Regions from separate parts of the Bacillus bruguierae genome, predicted to be linked through region 1. Evidence: riboswitches for the same ligand, from Rfam matches in the RefSeq annotation. Region 1 holds a riboswitch; each other region holds the start of a gene.

Evidence for each region. A riboswitch is a leader RNA that binds a small molecule or an ion and turns the genes downstream of it on or off. The one in region 1 is predicted to bind cyclic di-AMP.
Region 2: another riboswitch for cyclic di-AMP. It lies ahead of WAZ07_RS04240 (APC family permease); the one in region 1 lies ahead of WAZ07_RS25100 (hypothetical protein).
Region 3: another riboswitch for cyclic di-AMP. It lies ahead of kdpA (potassium-transporting ATPase subunit KdpA); the one in region 1 lies ahead of WAZ07_RS25100 (hypothetical protein).

The regions. Positions count from the first base shown of each region.
Region 1 covers NZ_JBAWSX010000027.1:11,480-16,136, forward strand. The annotation lists gene WAZ07_RS25090 (thiazole biosynthesis adenylyltransferase ThiF) at 1-668, shown strand, start outside; gene thiD (bifunctional hydroxymethylpyrimidine kinase/phosphomethylpyrimidine kinase) at 674-1,495, shown strand; cyclic di-AMP (ydaO/yuaA leader) riboswitch at 1,589-1,733, shown strand; gene WAZ07_RS25100 (hypothetical protein) at 1,827-2,228, shown strand; gene WAZ07_RS25105 (hypothetical protein) at 2,246-2,482, shown strand; cyclic di-AMP (ydaO/yuaA leader) riboswitch at 3,049-3,192, shown strand; gene WAZ07_RS25110 (hypothetical protein) at 3,292-3,396, shown strand; gene kdpF (K(+)-transporting ATPase subunit F) at 3,393-3,473, shown strand; gene kdpA (potassium-transporting ATPase subunit KdpA) at 3,493-4,657, shown strand, end outside.
Region 2 covers NZ_JBAWSX010000002.1:28,345-33,001, reverse strand. The annotation lists gene WAZ07_RS04245 (hypothetical protein) at 4-519, shown strand; gene WAZ07_RS04240 (APC family permease) at 696-2,522, opposite strand; cyclic di-AMP (ydaO/yuaA leader) riboswitch at 2,684-2,828, opposite strand; gene WAZ07_RS04235 (bacitracin ABC transporter ATP-binding protein) at 2,983-3,123, shown strand; partial or broken gene WAZ07_RS04230 (NDxxF motif lipoprotein) at 4,136-4,657, shown strand, end outside.
Region 3 covers NZ_JBAWSX010000002.1:442,374-447,030, forward strand. The annotation lists gene WAZ07_RS06410 (DMT family transporter) at 1-485, opposite strand, end outside; gene WAZ07_RS06415 (class I SAM-dependent methyltransferase) at 505-1,224, opposite strand; gene WAZ07_RS06420 (DUF3995 domain-containing protein) at 1,642-2,070, shown strand; cyclic di-AMP (ydaO/yuaA leader) riboswitch at 2,176-2,315, shown strand; gene kdpA (potassium-transporting ATPase subunit KdpA) at 2,444-4,111, shown strand; gene WAZ07_RS06430 (DUF445 domain-containing protein) at 4,308-4,657, shown strand, end outside.

The DNA of each region.
Region 1 (4,657 bases):
ATCTCATTATTGATGCAACAGATAACTTTGAGACACGGTTTATTGTAAATGATATATCGCAAAAGCATTCTATTCCATGGATTTACGGAGCGTGTGTTGGGAGTTACGGTCTTTCTTATACGATTTTACCAAGAAAGACGCCGTGCCTATCTTGTTTATTGCAGTCGATACCGCTTGGGGGGGCGACATGTGATACAGCGGGGATTATTTCGCCTGCTGTATCTATTGTTGTCTCACATCAAGTTGCGGAAGCATTAAAGATTTTAGTAGAAGATTACGAGGCACTTCGTGAGGGGCTTGTGTCATTTGATGTGTGGAAAAATGAATATTCATGCATGAATGTACAAAAGTTGCGAAACAAGAACTGCTTATCGTGCGGAGAAGAAGCTGTTTATCCGTATTTAAGCAAGGAGAATACTTCCAGGGCGGTTGTTTTATGCGGTAGAAATACAGTACAAATTCGTTCGCCGCATAAAGAGCATATTCATTTGTCTATGTATAAAAATCTGCTGCAAAACCGTGTAACGGATTTAACAGTGAATCCGTATTTATTATCGTTTTCTGTTGATAATAAACGGTTAGTAGTATTTCAAGATGGCCGTGTGCTTGTGCATGGCACAAAGGATATAGCGGAGGCAAAAACGATTTATCATCGTTATTTTGGTTAAAAGGGGTGAGTGAAATGAAAGTGAATAAAGCATTAACGATTGCTGGCTCCGATAGCGGCGGCGGTGCGGGGATTCAAGCAGATTTAAAAACGTTTCAAGAGCTCGGTGTGTACGGTATGACAGCTATTACAGCAATTACGGCTCAAAATACGCTTGGCGTACAAGGGGTGTATCCTGTTCCTGTAGAAGGAATTGAAAAGCAGTTACATTCTATCGGTACGGATGTAACGCCAGATGCAGTGAAACTAGGGATGTTATTTAGTAGTGAAATTATTAAAATCGTAGCTGAAAATATTAAATCATTTTCATGGAATAATATTGTACTAGACCCTGTTATGATTGCCAAAGGCGGAGCATCGTTATTACAACAAGAAGCTGTTTTGGCATTACAAGAACATTTATTGCCGCTTGCAACGGTAATTACGCCGAATGTTCCTGAAGCAGAAGTATTAACAGGAATGAAGATTCATACGATTGAAGACAGTAAAGAAGCGGCGAAGATGCTGCATGATTTAGGTGCAAAGTTTGTCGTTATGAAAGGCGGACATGCAGCTTACCAAGGAAATGAAGTAATTGACTTATTGTTTGATGGAAATGTGTTTATAGAGTATAGAAGTAAACGGATTGCTTCTATACAAACACACGGAAGTGGTTGTACGTTTGCCGCAGCTGTAACAGCAGGACTCGCGAAAGGTTACGAAATTGCAGATGCAGTTCGTGAAGCGAAGAACTTTATTAGTATAGCAATTGAAGATGAGCTGAATATAGGCAGCGGTCACGGACCAACGAATCATTTTGCGTATGGACGTAGAAATATACATGCATAAATATGTATTATTTTGAAAAAGCCAGTTGGGAAAATTGGCTTTTTTTATGTTTACTTTTTCCAAAATTAGGAGTAATATATCAGCCAGAATCTATTTTTAAGAACGCTTAATCCAGACTTTGGAGCGGGGGAACCAACTTTGTGCATTGTCACTTGGGGTGAATCCTTTTTCGAAGGTAGGGCTACTCTCAAAGCCCGAATCCGACAGCTAACTCCGTAAGCGTGTTGAGAGAGGATGGTGCAAGTGAATACAGCAATTCATCGATCCGACTAGCATAAGAGAATTTTAATCTATACTTAAAAATTCTTTTATGTGAAGGAGGATGTAGTGCATGGATGCAGAAAAAGAGTACACGCTCATTTGTGTAGGAGAAGCTGCGAAAGTAAAGAGTTTGAAAGATTTATTACCTTTTCAAGGTGAAATGGTCATTTTTACAGCGAGTGAGTATGTGGTAAGTGAAGTGAAGGCATGTGGATTTCAACAAGCATATTGCTGTCCGGATGATCCGAGCATGATTGTGAACATATGCAAAGGAATTAAAAAAGCGATTTTACTAGGAGATGAATTGTCTACAATTAGCTTCTTCGCTGAACGTATTCGCTCTTCTTTTACCGCGCCTATTACAGTTGTCACGCGAAATAAACAATATCCAAAGCACCTCTATGAAACGATTGGTATTAAGTTAGTGGTGTTTACAACTTGTGATAATATTTCGTTTTTGACTTTAGAGTAGGGGCGGAGGAATCGGATATGAGAGAAGCGATGAAAGTGTTATTGTGCCGTGAATTAGCAAGGCGCTGGGCAGTATCGTTAGAACGAGTACATGAATTAGCAGAACATGATCCATTCTTTCCGAAGCCATATGTGATTCTTCCGCCAGAAGATATCCGTTTATATTTAGAACAAGACATTATCGAATATGAGAAGCGACATGCAGAATTGGTGCAAGTATATATTCGAGGTCGTAACTTACGGTCTTTTTTATAGTTTAGAAGGTTATCTATCAATATGAATTGAAAAACTAGTATAAAAACCTCTTTTTTTAGGTGGGCGAGAGCACCTGGCCGTGCGTAGAAGCGGTCAGGGCTTTTTTGTGCCACGAGCGAGTTGTAAAACAGAGGGAGCAAGCAAGTAGTGGCCCTTTTTTATTCAGCGTGGCAGTGATGTTTATGTTGAAAAAACGGTATAAAACTGCATTTTTTAGGAAGGGCGAGAGGCTCTGGCCGTGTATAGAAGCGGTCAGGGCCTTTTTGTGCCACGAGCGAGGTTTCAAACAAAAGGAGAAGAGTAGGGGTTATGCTGTATTTGACTCATATGCCTGGAAGTTAAATTTGATTTCTAGAGATAATCTTCTTCTTTTATTTGCAAAAGAACGTATACATAATGAAAAAAGAAGAAAATAAAAGAAAAAAGATGATAAAGATGTATTTATCCTTAATGTAAGCGTTTAAAAGGTCTTATACTTTTATATTTTAGCTATTTTACCTCTTTACAAGTGAAATTTAGAGGAGTATATTTACATTCATAAATTGTTCATAAAATTTCCAGAAAACAACCTGATATCGCTGAGTCCAGAAATGGAGCGGGGGAACCAATTTTGTGCATTGTCACTTGGGGTGAATCTTTCATGATGAAAGTAGGGCTACTCTTTAGGCCCGAATCCGACAGCTAACCTCGTAAGCGTTTGGAGAGGAGGTTTACTTTTGTGTTGTTCATTTTCGAACACTGAGTAGATCCTCAGTGTTCTTTTTTATGTTTTTTTATGGAAAAATTTTACATTTGGTGAGGGATGAATCATGTTAGATATTGCTATGATCGGAATTTTAATTGTGTTAGTTGGATCAATGATTGGTCTTGCAGGATGGTCGGATCATGTTGTGAAGGAAGGGAAGAAGCAATGACTATTGCAGTATCCATTATTGTTGGCTTACTTACTGTGTACTTAGTTTATGCGCTATTAAATCCAGAAAAGTTTTAATTAGGAGGAAAGATTTATTATGATTTGGATTGCCGTTTTGGTCACAATGTTATTATTTGTTCTTGTTGCAAAGCCAACCGGGATTTATTTAGAGAAGGCGTTTCAAGGGAATAGCAAATTGGATAAAGTGTTCGGACCTTTTGAAAATATTATTTTTAAAATTTCCGGTGTGAAACCTTATAACCAGAGTTGGAAGCAATACGCATTATCATTAGTTGCGCTTAATGGATTTATGATTGTTGTTGTCTATTTCATACTTCGCCTGCAAGGTGTATTGCCATTAAATCCAGCTCATGTTGAGGGGATGGAACCTACACTCGCTTTTAATACAGCGATTAGTTTTATGGCAGATACAAATTTACAGCATTACAGCGGTGAAAATGGTGTTTCGTACTTATCACAATTAATCGGAATTACGTTTTTAATGTTTACAGCACCGGCAACAACATTAGCAATTGTAATGGCTTTTATAAGAGGTTTAGCAGGGAAAGAACTTGGAAATTTCTTCGTAGATTTTACACGTGCTTTAACGAGAGTTTTTCTTCCAATTGCATTTATAGCAGCATTGATCTTCGTTGCGCTTGGTGTACCGCAAACGTTAGAAGGAGCGGTTACAGCTCATACAATTGAAGGTGTGAAACAAAGTATATTACGTGGTCCGGTTGCTTCTTTCGTTTCTATTAAGGAATTAGGGAACAACGGCGGAGGATTTTTCGGGGCAAATTCAACGCATCCATTTGAAAACCCAGGTCAAATCAGTAACATTTTACAAATGATGCTTATGATGCTGTTACCGACAGCTTTACCATTCACATACGGAAGAATGGTAGGGAATAAAAAACAAGGACGCGTTCTTTTCGTTTCTTTATTCATCGTATTTTTAATGGGATTTACAACAATTGTCACATCAGAGCTACATGGAAACCCAGCGTTAAATGAAATGGGAATGCAGCATACTCAAGGCAGCTTAGAAGGAAAAGAAGTCCGCTTTGGAACAGTATTTTCTTCACTATACGCAACAGTAACAACTGCAGCGGAAACAGGTGCTGTTGATACAATGCATGATACGTTGACACCAATCGGAGGACTCGTGCCACTTGTAAACATGATGTTAAATACAGTATACGGCGGGGTCGGTGCAGGATTTATCAATATTATTATGTACGCGATTATCGCGGTCTTTA
Region 2 (4,657 bases), on a different contig from region 1:
TCTGTGTCGAAATGGTTAAAGGAATTAAAATCCTTGCACGCTGACCTTTTAGCCCAATTTATTCGAAGCGAAAATGAAGACGAAGAATATAAAGCTGAATTAAAGTTACGTTACGATGAAAAAGAATTTACTAAGAGATGGGCGACAAGAAAAACAGAAACTAGCTGTTGGAAGAAAAATGTGGGAAGGTATAAAGAAAATTTAGAATTGAGGTTGAATGAGACAAAAGAATTAAACAGTAAATTTAAGCAACCACAGCCCATGAAGAAGTCTGATGCTAGTCTTGAACGTGTAAAACTAAAAAAGGCTGTTGCAGAAATTGCAGATATAATGCGTCATAAACAATCTTTTGATGAATTTGAAAAAAATCGCCAAAAAGTTCTTTCAATCATTGAACGTGCGGTTGATAAATCAATAAGAGAGATGTTCGAAAACCAAGACCTTAAAGAAAAGAGGAATGCAGCAAAAGGCCATAATCAATTACTGAACCGTTATTTATCCATAACAGTTTTTTTGTGATTCATTTCATAATACTACTATAAGCATAGAAAAAAGCTTGAGGATGTAATATTAACCTCAAGCTTAATATTGAATGTTACTGTTTCGCTAATGCATCCGTTTAGTTCAAGAAGAAAGAGCGGCGTAACAGCTCCGATTAATACCTATAGCATTAAGAAGCACATTAATTCAAGTCCTTATTTTTTCAAATGATAAGGTACAGTTGTTACTACCACGTTTCTCCGATACAGTAAGAAGGCTCGAATAAGTAAACTTGATTGATTGTGAAGAATATTATGCCACCCTTTTTTAGGAATAAATTGTGGAATTATAACCGTTACCTGATAATTCCCTTCCCTTGCTTTATTTTCTACAGTATCAACAAATTTCGTAAGAGGGCTGATGATACTTCTGTAATGAGAGTGCAGTGTCACCAGTCTTATATCAGGTTGCCATTTCTTCCACTTTTCTTCAAACTTCTTCTCATCTTCTCTTTCAAATGAAACATGTACAGCAATAATTTGTTCAGGAGAAAGAGATTTAGCATAAGTTAAGGTGTTTTCTACAACATGAGTCATGCCAGCAACAGGCACTATCATAACATTACCCTCAATGGTTACAGGTATTTCACAGGTTGTAAGCCTAAGTTGGTCTCCAACTGCTTCATAATGCTTTCTAATTCGATGAAAAAGCAAAACTATGATAGGTAGAAATATTAATATTGACCAAACCTGTGAGAATTTTGTTAAAAAGAGTATTAATGTGACGGTAAAACTAATTACGGCACCCATTGTATTTATAATAAATTTAGGTATCCAACCTTTAGACTTTTCTCTAAACCATTTAACCATCATCCCCGATTGAGACAAAGTAAATGGGAGAAATACTCCGACTGCATAAAGTGGAATAAGATGCTCTGTTTCTGCATGAAAAGCAAGAATCAAGATGATAGAAGCAATTCCAAGTATGATAATCCCGTTTGAATATCCTAATCGGTCGCCTCTAGCCAAAAACATCCTTGGAATAAACTTATCTTTTGCAAGATTAACTGCAAGTAAAGGAAAAGCAGAATAACCAGTATTTGCTGCAAGGATTAATATTAAAGCTGTAGTTCCTTGAATAAAGAAGTACATGAAATTCCGTCCGAAAATTTCTTCAGCAATTTGCGAAACTACGGTTACTTCTCCACTTGGAGTGATGCCATAATAATAGGCTAAATATACGATTCCTGAAAACAGGATAGCAAGCAAGATACCCATCATCATTAACGTTTTAGCAGCATTTTTAGGTGCTGGATTTTTGAAGTTAGGTATGGCATTAGAAATAGCTTCGACTCCTGTTAAGGCAGAACTTCCTGAAGCAAACGCCCTTAAAAGAATAAACAAACTGACACCTGCAACAGGTGTACCTATTGGAGTGTGTAATTCAGGAGAAACTCCACCTGTTATAACTTTGTACATACCCACTCCAATTAATATGAACAAAGCTAAAACGAATAAGTACACAGGATAAGCTAATATTGAAGCCGACTCCGTTACCCCTCTTAAATTTAAAAGTGTAATGAAAATCACAAATACAATGGCAATCTCCACATTAAAATCATGTAAGGTGGGAAAAGCAGAAGTTATAGCATCAGTGCCAGCTGACACACTTACAGCAACAGTTAATATGTAATCTACCAATAGAGAGCCTCCAGCAATTAAGCCCGGATTTACTCCTAAGTTACTCTTTGAAACAACATATGCTCCCCCTCCATGAGGGTAAGCATAGATGATTTGACAATAAGACAATATGAGCGCTGTTAATAGAATTAATACACCAACTGCAATAGGAATTGAATACCAAAAGGCCGCTGCTCCTACCGTAACCAATACAATCAATATTTGTTCAGGACCATAAGCTACTGATGATAGAGCATCAGAAGAAAGTATGGCCAATGCTTTCGTTTTGTTAAGTTTTTGTTCACCTAATTCAGTGGATTTTAAAGGTCGTCCAATTAATAACCTTTTTATAGATGAAATCATTTATTACTCACCGCCTAAACATTTTAACTTGATAATATATTACCCATAAAAAAAGAATTTTCTCAAAAGAGCATTATTATTTATGGAAAATAAAAAAGTGTCTACAAGTCATAGTTAAAAGACCTGTAGACACTTTATTTTTCTTGCGTCACAAGTTCCACCTTCCTTCTCATATAACGCTTACGAGGTTAGCTGTCGGATTCGGACCTTTGAGTAGCCCTACCTTAAAAGGATTCACCCCTTGAGTTAAGTAACAACCCACAAAAATGGTTCCCCCGTACCTAATGGTTTCAGCGATTTAGAAATTTAAAACTGTGATAATAGTACTCCTGTGTTCAGTAAATGTAAATAAATTTTATGTAAAAAGATTAAAACCATGGAAAACGGAAATGTTATTAACATAAATATTATTATGCTTTAGAACAATATTTTTGAGGACTTACGCTAAAGGAGGATTTTAATGTTCAAAGAATATAGTCCATTTTTATCTGATGAATTTTTAGATAATTTAGCTAAAGAAATTAACAAGCAATATGGGAGTCCCACAAAAGAACAAATTGTGGAATCCATAAACAATGAACGCTCAATAAACCGGAGCTGAACGCAAGAAGGTAAGAAACGCTCCAGTTGTTGGCATATATGTAGTTGAAGTGGTATTGTTACACAAACCATTCAACTACACATATAAAAAAATCCACAAAAATAATGTACAACAAATATCCATGTACATATATTTTGAACAGAAATGGCTTAGTAGCTATATTTTAACTGGATTTCTCAAATCATTTTAGAACATACTTATTCAAGCAAAAATATACATCTTTAAAATGTTATTTATACTACAAGTATTATGAAGCAATATATCTTGTATTATCAAAAGAAGGGGAACAACGCAGCCACTACAAACTCTAAGTTGCAACGTATTCGTGCTTTTCTTAATTATATGATTTGAATGTGAAGTCATTAAGAATAATCCCGCTAAGAAAATACAGAAGGTACGAGAAATAGAAATAACATACAATCGGGTGGCATATTTTTACGCAGTTTTGCTATACATTCGGATTATGAACCATGATTCTGATTCAAGTTCTACATTTTTTAATCATTAACTATACACCTCCTAAACTCAACCTCATATTACTTTCACAATGATATATCCCTCTTTTCGGGCAAATCTCCCCCGTTAATTGAAGAAGAAGCTATTTCATAAATAAGTTATGTCGTACCAACTTTCCCAAAATTTCATTATGACATAATTACCGACACTAAGTATGAAGTCTCAATAGAGGTGGCAAGAACCAACAATAAGTTATTTTACATATTTTTTAATTATTCTTATATTATTACCTTCTATAAAATGCCATGATTTTCTACAAATTATTATACTTTTCTATAAATTACCACAATGTATTTTTTGATTATCCCCATATTTTACTACAAATTTATTTTTCAGATGTTTATAGTGTATTTGTAGCTTTTCTCATTGATTTAACAATTGCTGGAGTATCTTACTATGCAATAAAACATTTATACTCACTTTTAGTAAAGTATTTAAAATGGAATTTAGCCATTTTACAAAGGTATTAATTAAGCAAAAAGGAGATGACATTAAAATGAAAAAACATGTTTTATTTCTATTAATGCCGCTCACTATTGTATTTATGTCTGCTTGTTCACACGATACACAATCTAATGAAGTAAAGGATGCACGATATAATAAATTAAGCAATATGCAATCTATCAATGATATTGCTATTGAAATTCCAGAAAATATATTCAACTCTCAAAAAAAGAATGAAAATATTAATGAAGATGAAATGAAACAAAGTATAAAAAATTATTTGGATTATAGTTGGGAGTTATCTGAAAACATCATTCCACTTTCTTCAACAATTTCTGATGAGAATGTTACTGAATCCGATCGAGAAAAATTACAAAAACTAATGGATCTAGCGAAAAAAAAATGATGCGAATTTCCATGATTTTATTAGTAATAATAATATACCTGATGATTATCAAAAACCTTCAAAGGAAATCTATGAATATATTTCATCATTTACGGCACTTTTATTAGAAATGCAACAGGAAATAGACAAACTCTCGCAAAATGGTAACTTGTTAAAGACAGATTTTTC
Region 3 (4,657 bases), on a different contig from region 1:
GCAGCACCGAAGAGTATAATATTTCCAAGATACATACTTTCAGTTTGATTATTGGTTGATGGAAAACCGATAACACAAAGTACCCCAATTGTTGCTAGAATCAGTGCTGTTATTTTATTTATATGTAATCTTTCTTTTAAAATATAGAAAGCAAAGATAGAGATAAGTGCTGGAGAAGCAGCTGTAATTAAAGATCCCATAGCAGCACTAGATAGATCTGTCCCAACAAACTGCATTCCAATAGAACCAGTATATCCAACTAGACCAATCATAGCCATTTTAAAAACATCTTGTCGCTGGATTTTCCATAATCCTTTCCACCAAGTTATAAATCCTAAAACAAATAAACTAATAATAAAACGCATCTCTAATAATAACCAAGGCTGAATATATCCTAAAATAATTTTACTTACTACATACATACCACCCCAAATAGCAGCAGCTAATGATAAAGCTAACGCTCCTTTTAAAAAGTTCTTATTCATATGCATACCATCTTTTCATTTATTTATATCCAATAGCAAGATACATTTGCCCCATTTTATTGGTAATTCTACTATAAATATACTCTTGAATCCCTAAAAATGCCTCAAATTCATTATCTGGCTGAAAAGAAGCCATTTGTTCGTCTGAAAAGGGAATGATATTTTGAATTTTAGCATACGGAAATATTGAATCCATTAATTTTTTAAACTCGATAGCAGACATACTATTATTCTTTAATTTAACTTTTTCTTGTTCGTTATAAAAAGATAAAAATTCAGTGAAAGAACAATCTGGATCCCAAGAAGAAATAATCACAAAACCTCTTGGTTTTAAAATATATTTAACTTTTTTTAGAAAATGTTCATATTGCTCTTGGTTCATATGACAAATAGTACCCATCATACATGTGATTAAGTCGAATGAATTTTCAGGGAAATCAAGTTCTGTTGCATCCATTTTAAATAAATTGACTTTATCAGAAACTCTTTCTTTCATAACATTGTTAGACGCGATTGTTAGAGCGTCATCGGAAATATCTATTCCAGTAACCTCATATTTCTTTTTTGCAAATAAAATCGGATATCTTCCGGTAGCGGTACCAATATCTAGAATTTGTGAAATGTTTGGATTTTCACTTACAATTTTTAATACACTTTGTAGTTCTAAATATTTTTTTACTTCATCAGCATGAGGTAACTGCATATAGGTTTCATATCTTTTTTCATCATATTTAATCATGTCTATCCCCTCTTTTTCAGTTGATAAAATCCATTTATAGAATTATATTACAATTAAAGCTCCTTATTTTTAAAGGAATAAAAATTTTCTCAAGTGAATTACCTTGGGGAATTTCCAATTTGAAAGTTTCATTCATTTCATAGACCAATTAGGGAAAGAATTTATGATGTTTCTAGAATGAAGATTCTATCTCTTTTATAGCAATGAGATTCATTTCTATTGTTTGGAGAATAATTAATTTTGTTATGTTGAGGGGACGACACCTTCAGCATGACGAAAAAAGCATGCTAAGTAAATTTGATAAAGAACACTCGATTTTAATTATATTGAGATTTATGAAAGAAAGTTACTAAAAGTAAGCGAAACTATGAAAGAGAAAATATGATTTTTCATATGTGCGAGTAGGAGGGATATACAATGGCAGCCTTTTTAATTATTTTAGGTGCAAGCATACTTGTGTTCATCAGTCTCATTCATATGTACTGGGGATGTGGTGGATCTTGGGGGAGCAAGGTTGTGCTTCCGATGAAAAAAGACAGCGGAGAATATGCTTTTGTTCCGCGGAAAATAGGGACTTTTTTAGTGGCACTTGCCATTCTTTGTTTTGCTATGATGCTATTAGCACAAAGTGGATACTTGTCTTTCTGGAATCCGAGTCGTTATACAAAATGGGGATGTATGGCTTTAGGTGGAATTTTCTTTTTACGTGCAGTTGGTGATATGAATTATGTTGGTTTTTTTAAGAAAGTAAAAGAGACAAAATTTTCGATGTATGATACGTGGTTATATAGTCCGCTTTGTTTGTATATCGCACTTATTTTTGTAGTAGCGTTTTATTGTTATTGATATGTAGAAGGAAAACTTTCAGTAAGGGAGGTTTTCTTTTTTTATTTTCTCTCTTTACAATAAGAGTTTAGAAGAGTATATTAACAGACAAATGGAAAATTTTACAGCCGAATATCGCTTAATCCATATAGGAGCGGGGGAACCAATTTTGTGCTTTGTCACTCGGGGTGAATCCTTTTTAGGTAGGGCTACTCTCAAGGTCCGAATCCGACAGCTAACCTCGTCAGCGTTTTGAGAGGGGGGACTTGTGTGTAAAAAACACTAGGTGCAGCCTAGTGTTTTCTTTTATTCTTCTTGTGGTAAAAAATTACATTACGGCTTATTTCTATGTTTAATGGAGAAAAATATAGAGATAACAGAGGAGAGGAAAAGAGTGAGCTGGCTTACAAGTCTAATTACAATTTGTTTATTTGTAGTTGTCGCAAAACCAATGGGAGATTACATATACAATGTTTTTCAACAAAATGGACCATTTCAAAAGGTATTTGGTCCGATAGAAAAAATTTTGTTTAAAATCGCGGGCATTAAGGGTTATAGTCAAAGTTGGAAGCGCTATTTGTTTTGTTTAATCATAACGAATCTATTTTTTATACTTGTTGTGTATTCTATATTTCGATTACAGGGGATGTTACCGTTAAATCCAAATCATTTTCCAGGAATGGAGCCGACGTTAGCGTTTCATACAGCCATCACGTTTATGACAAATGCGAATCTACAACATTATGGGGGCGAAAGTAATTTATCTTATTTCTCTCAAATGGCTGGGGTAACGTTTATGATGTTTGCAGCACCTGCAACTTCAATGGCGATTGGGATTACGTTTATTCGTGTGCTAGCAGGTAAAAAAGTAAGGAATTTCTTTGTTGATTTTGTTCAATCTATTGTAAGGGTATTGTTACCAATTTCATTTGTAGCTTCGTTAATTTTTCTAGCACTAGGAACACCGCAGACGTTAGATTCTACAATTATCGCAAAAACGTTAGAAGGAACGGAGCAGGTAATTCCTCGTGGACCAGTAGCGTCGTTGCTAGCTATTAAAGAACTTGGAGATAATGGCGGTGGTTTTTTTGGAACAGTTTCAGCACATCCTTTTGAAAACCCAAATATGATTAGTAATGTGCTTCAAATGATGCTGCAAATGTTAATTCCAATGGCATTTCCGTTTGTATACGGACGAATGGTTGGAAATCGTAAACAAGGAAGAATGTTTTTTGTATCAATGCTCATTTTGTTTATCGTTGGATTTTCGGCACTTGCCATATCTGAATTGAAAGGAAATCCGCTGTTAAATCAAATTGGTGTAGATCACTCACAAGGAAATATGGAAGGGAAAGAAATGCGTCTTGGCGTTATATTTTCCGCTTTATATGCAACTGTTACAAGTGCTTCGGGGACAGGGGGCGTGAATACAACACATGATACGTTAACACCAATTGGAGGAATGGTCCCGCTCGTAAATATGCTTCTAGGAACTGTATATGGCGGGATTGGAGTCGGATTCATGAACGTAATCATGTATGCAATGATTGCAGTATTTTTGGCAGGATTAATGGTAGGACGTACGCCGGAGTTTCTTAACAAAAAATTAGAAGGGAAAGAACTGAAATTAATCGCCATTACGATTGTATCTCAGCCATTACTTATTCTTGGCGCTGCAGCAATTGCCTTTTCAACACATTTCGGAACAGATGCAATTTCGAATCCTGGCTTTCACGGTTTAACACAAGTTATATACGAATATACATCGTCTGCTGTAAATAATGGATCTGGATTTGAAGGATTAAATGATAATACCCCATTTTGGAATATTTCAACAGGTCTTGTTATGTATATTGGTCGTTATTTTAGTATCATTACGATGCTTGCTGTTGCAGTTGGACTCAAAAAGAAAAAAATTGTACCTGAAACGATTGGCACGTTCCAAACCGACAGTCGTTTGTTTGGAGGAATCTTACTTGGTACGATATTTATAATAGGTGCTTTAACATTTTTACCAGTACTTGTACTGGGGCCAATTGCTGAATTTTTAACAATATTATAAAATTGTAAAATGAGAGAGGCATATAAGCCTCTCGTTTTTGTTCTGAATTTCTTTGTTATTTTTAACGTGGTTTATTATAGTATATATATGCTTGTGTTAAAGAAAATTGAGATTCTATACATAAAGGTCTAAATCATTCAATGAATTTACAAATTGAAGGGTTTACTTATACATAATAAGAGGATGTGGAAATACAATGTCACTACAGTCAAAATATTTAGCTGGAATTTCACTTGGAATAATGGGAGTTGGGTTTGCCGCAACAATTCCGTTTCAAGGAACGATAGCAGGTGGGATTATACAAGGCGGCTTTGAAGCTGGTTTAGTAGGCGGACTTGCCGATTGGTTTGCAGTTACGGCGCTGTTTCGTCATCCGATGGGAATCCCAATTCCGCATACAGCACTACTACCAAAAAACCGGAAACGAATTACGAAAGGAATTGTTTCTACACTGGAAAATGATTGGCTGACGAAAGAAAGTATAACAAATAAAGTAAAAGAGATGGAGTTAGCACAAATCGTATTGCAGGTTGCAGAAAGAGAGTT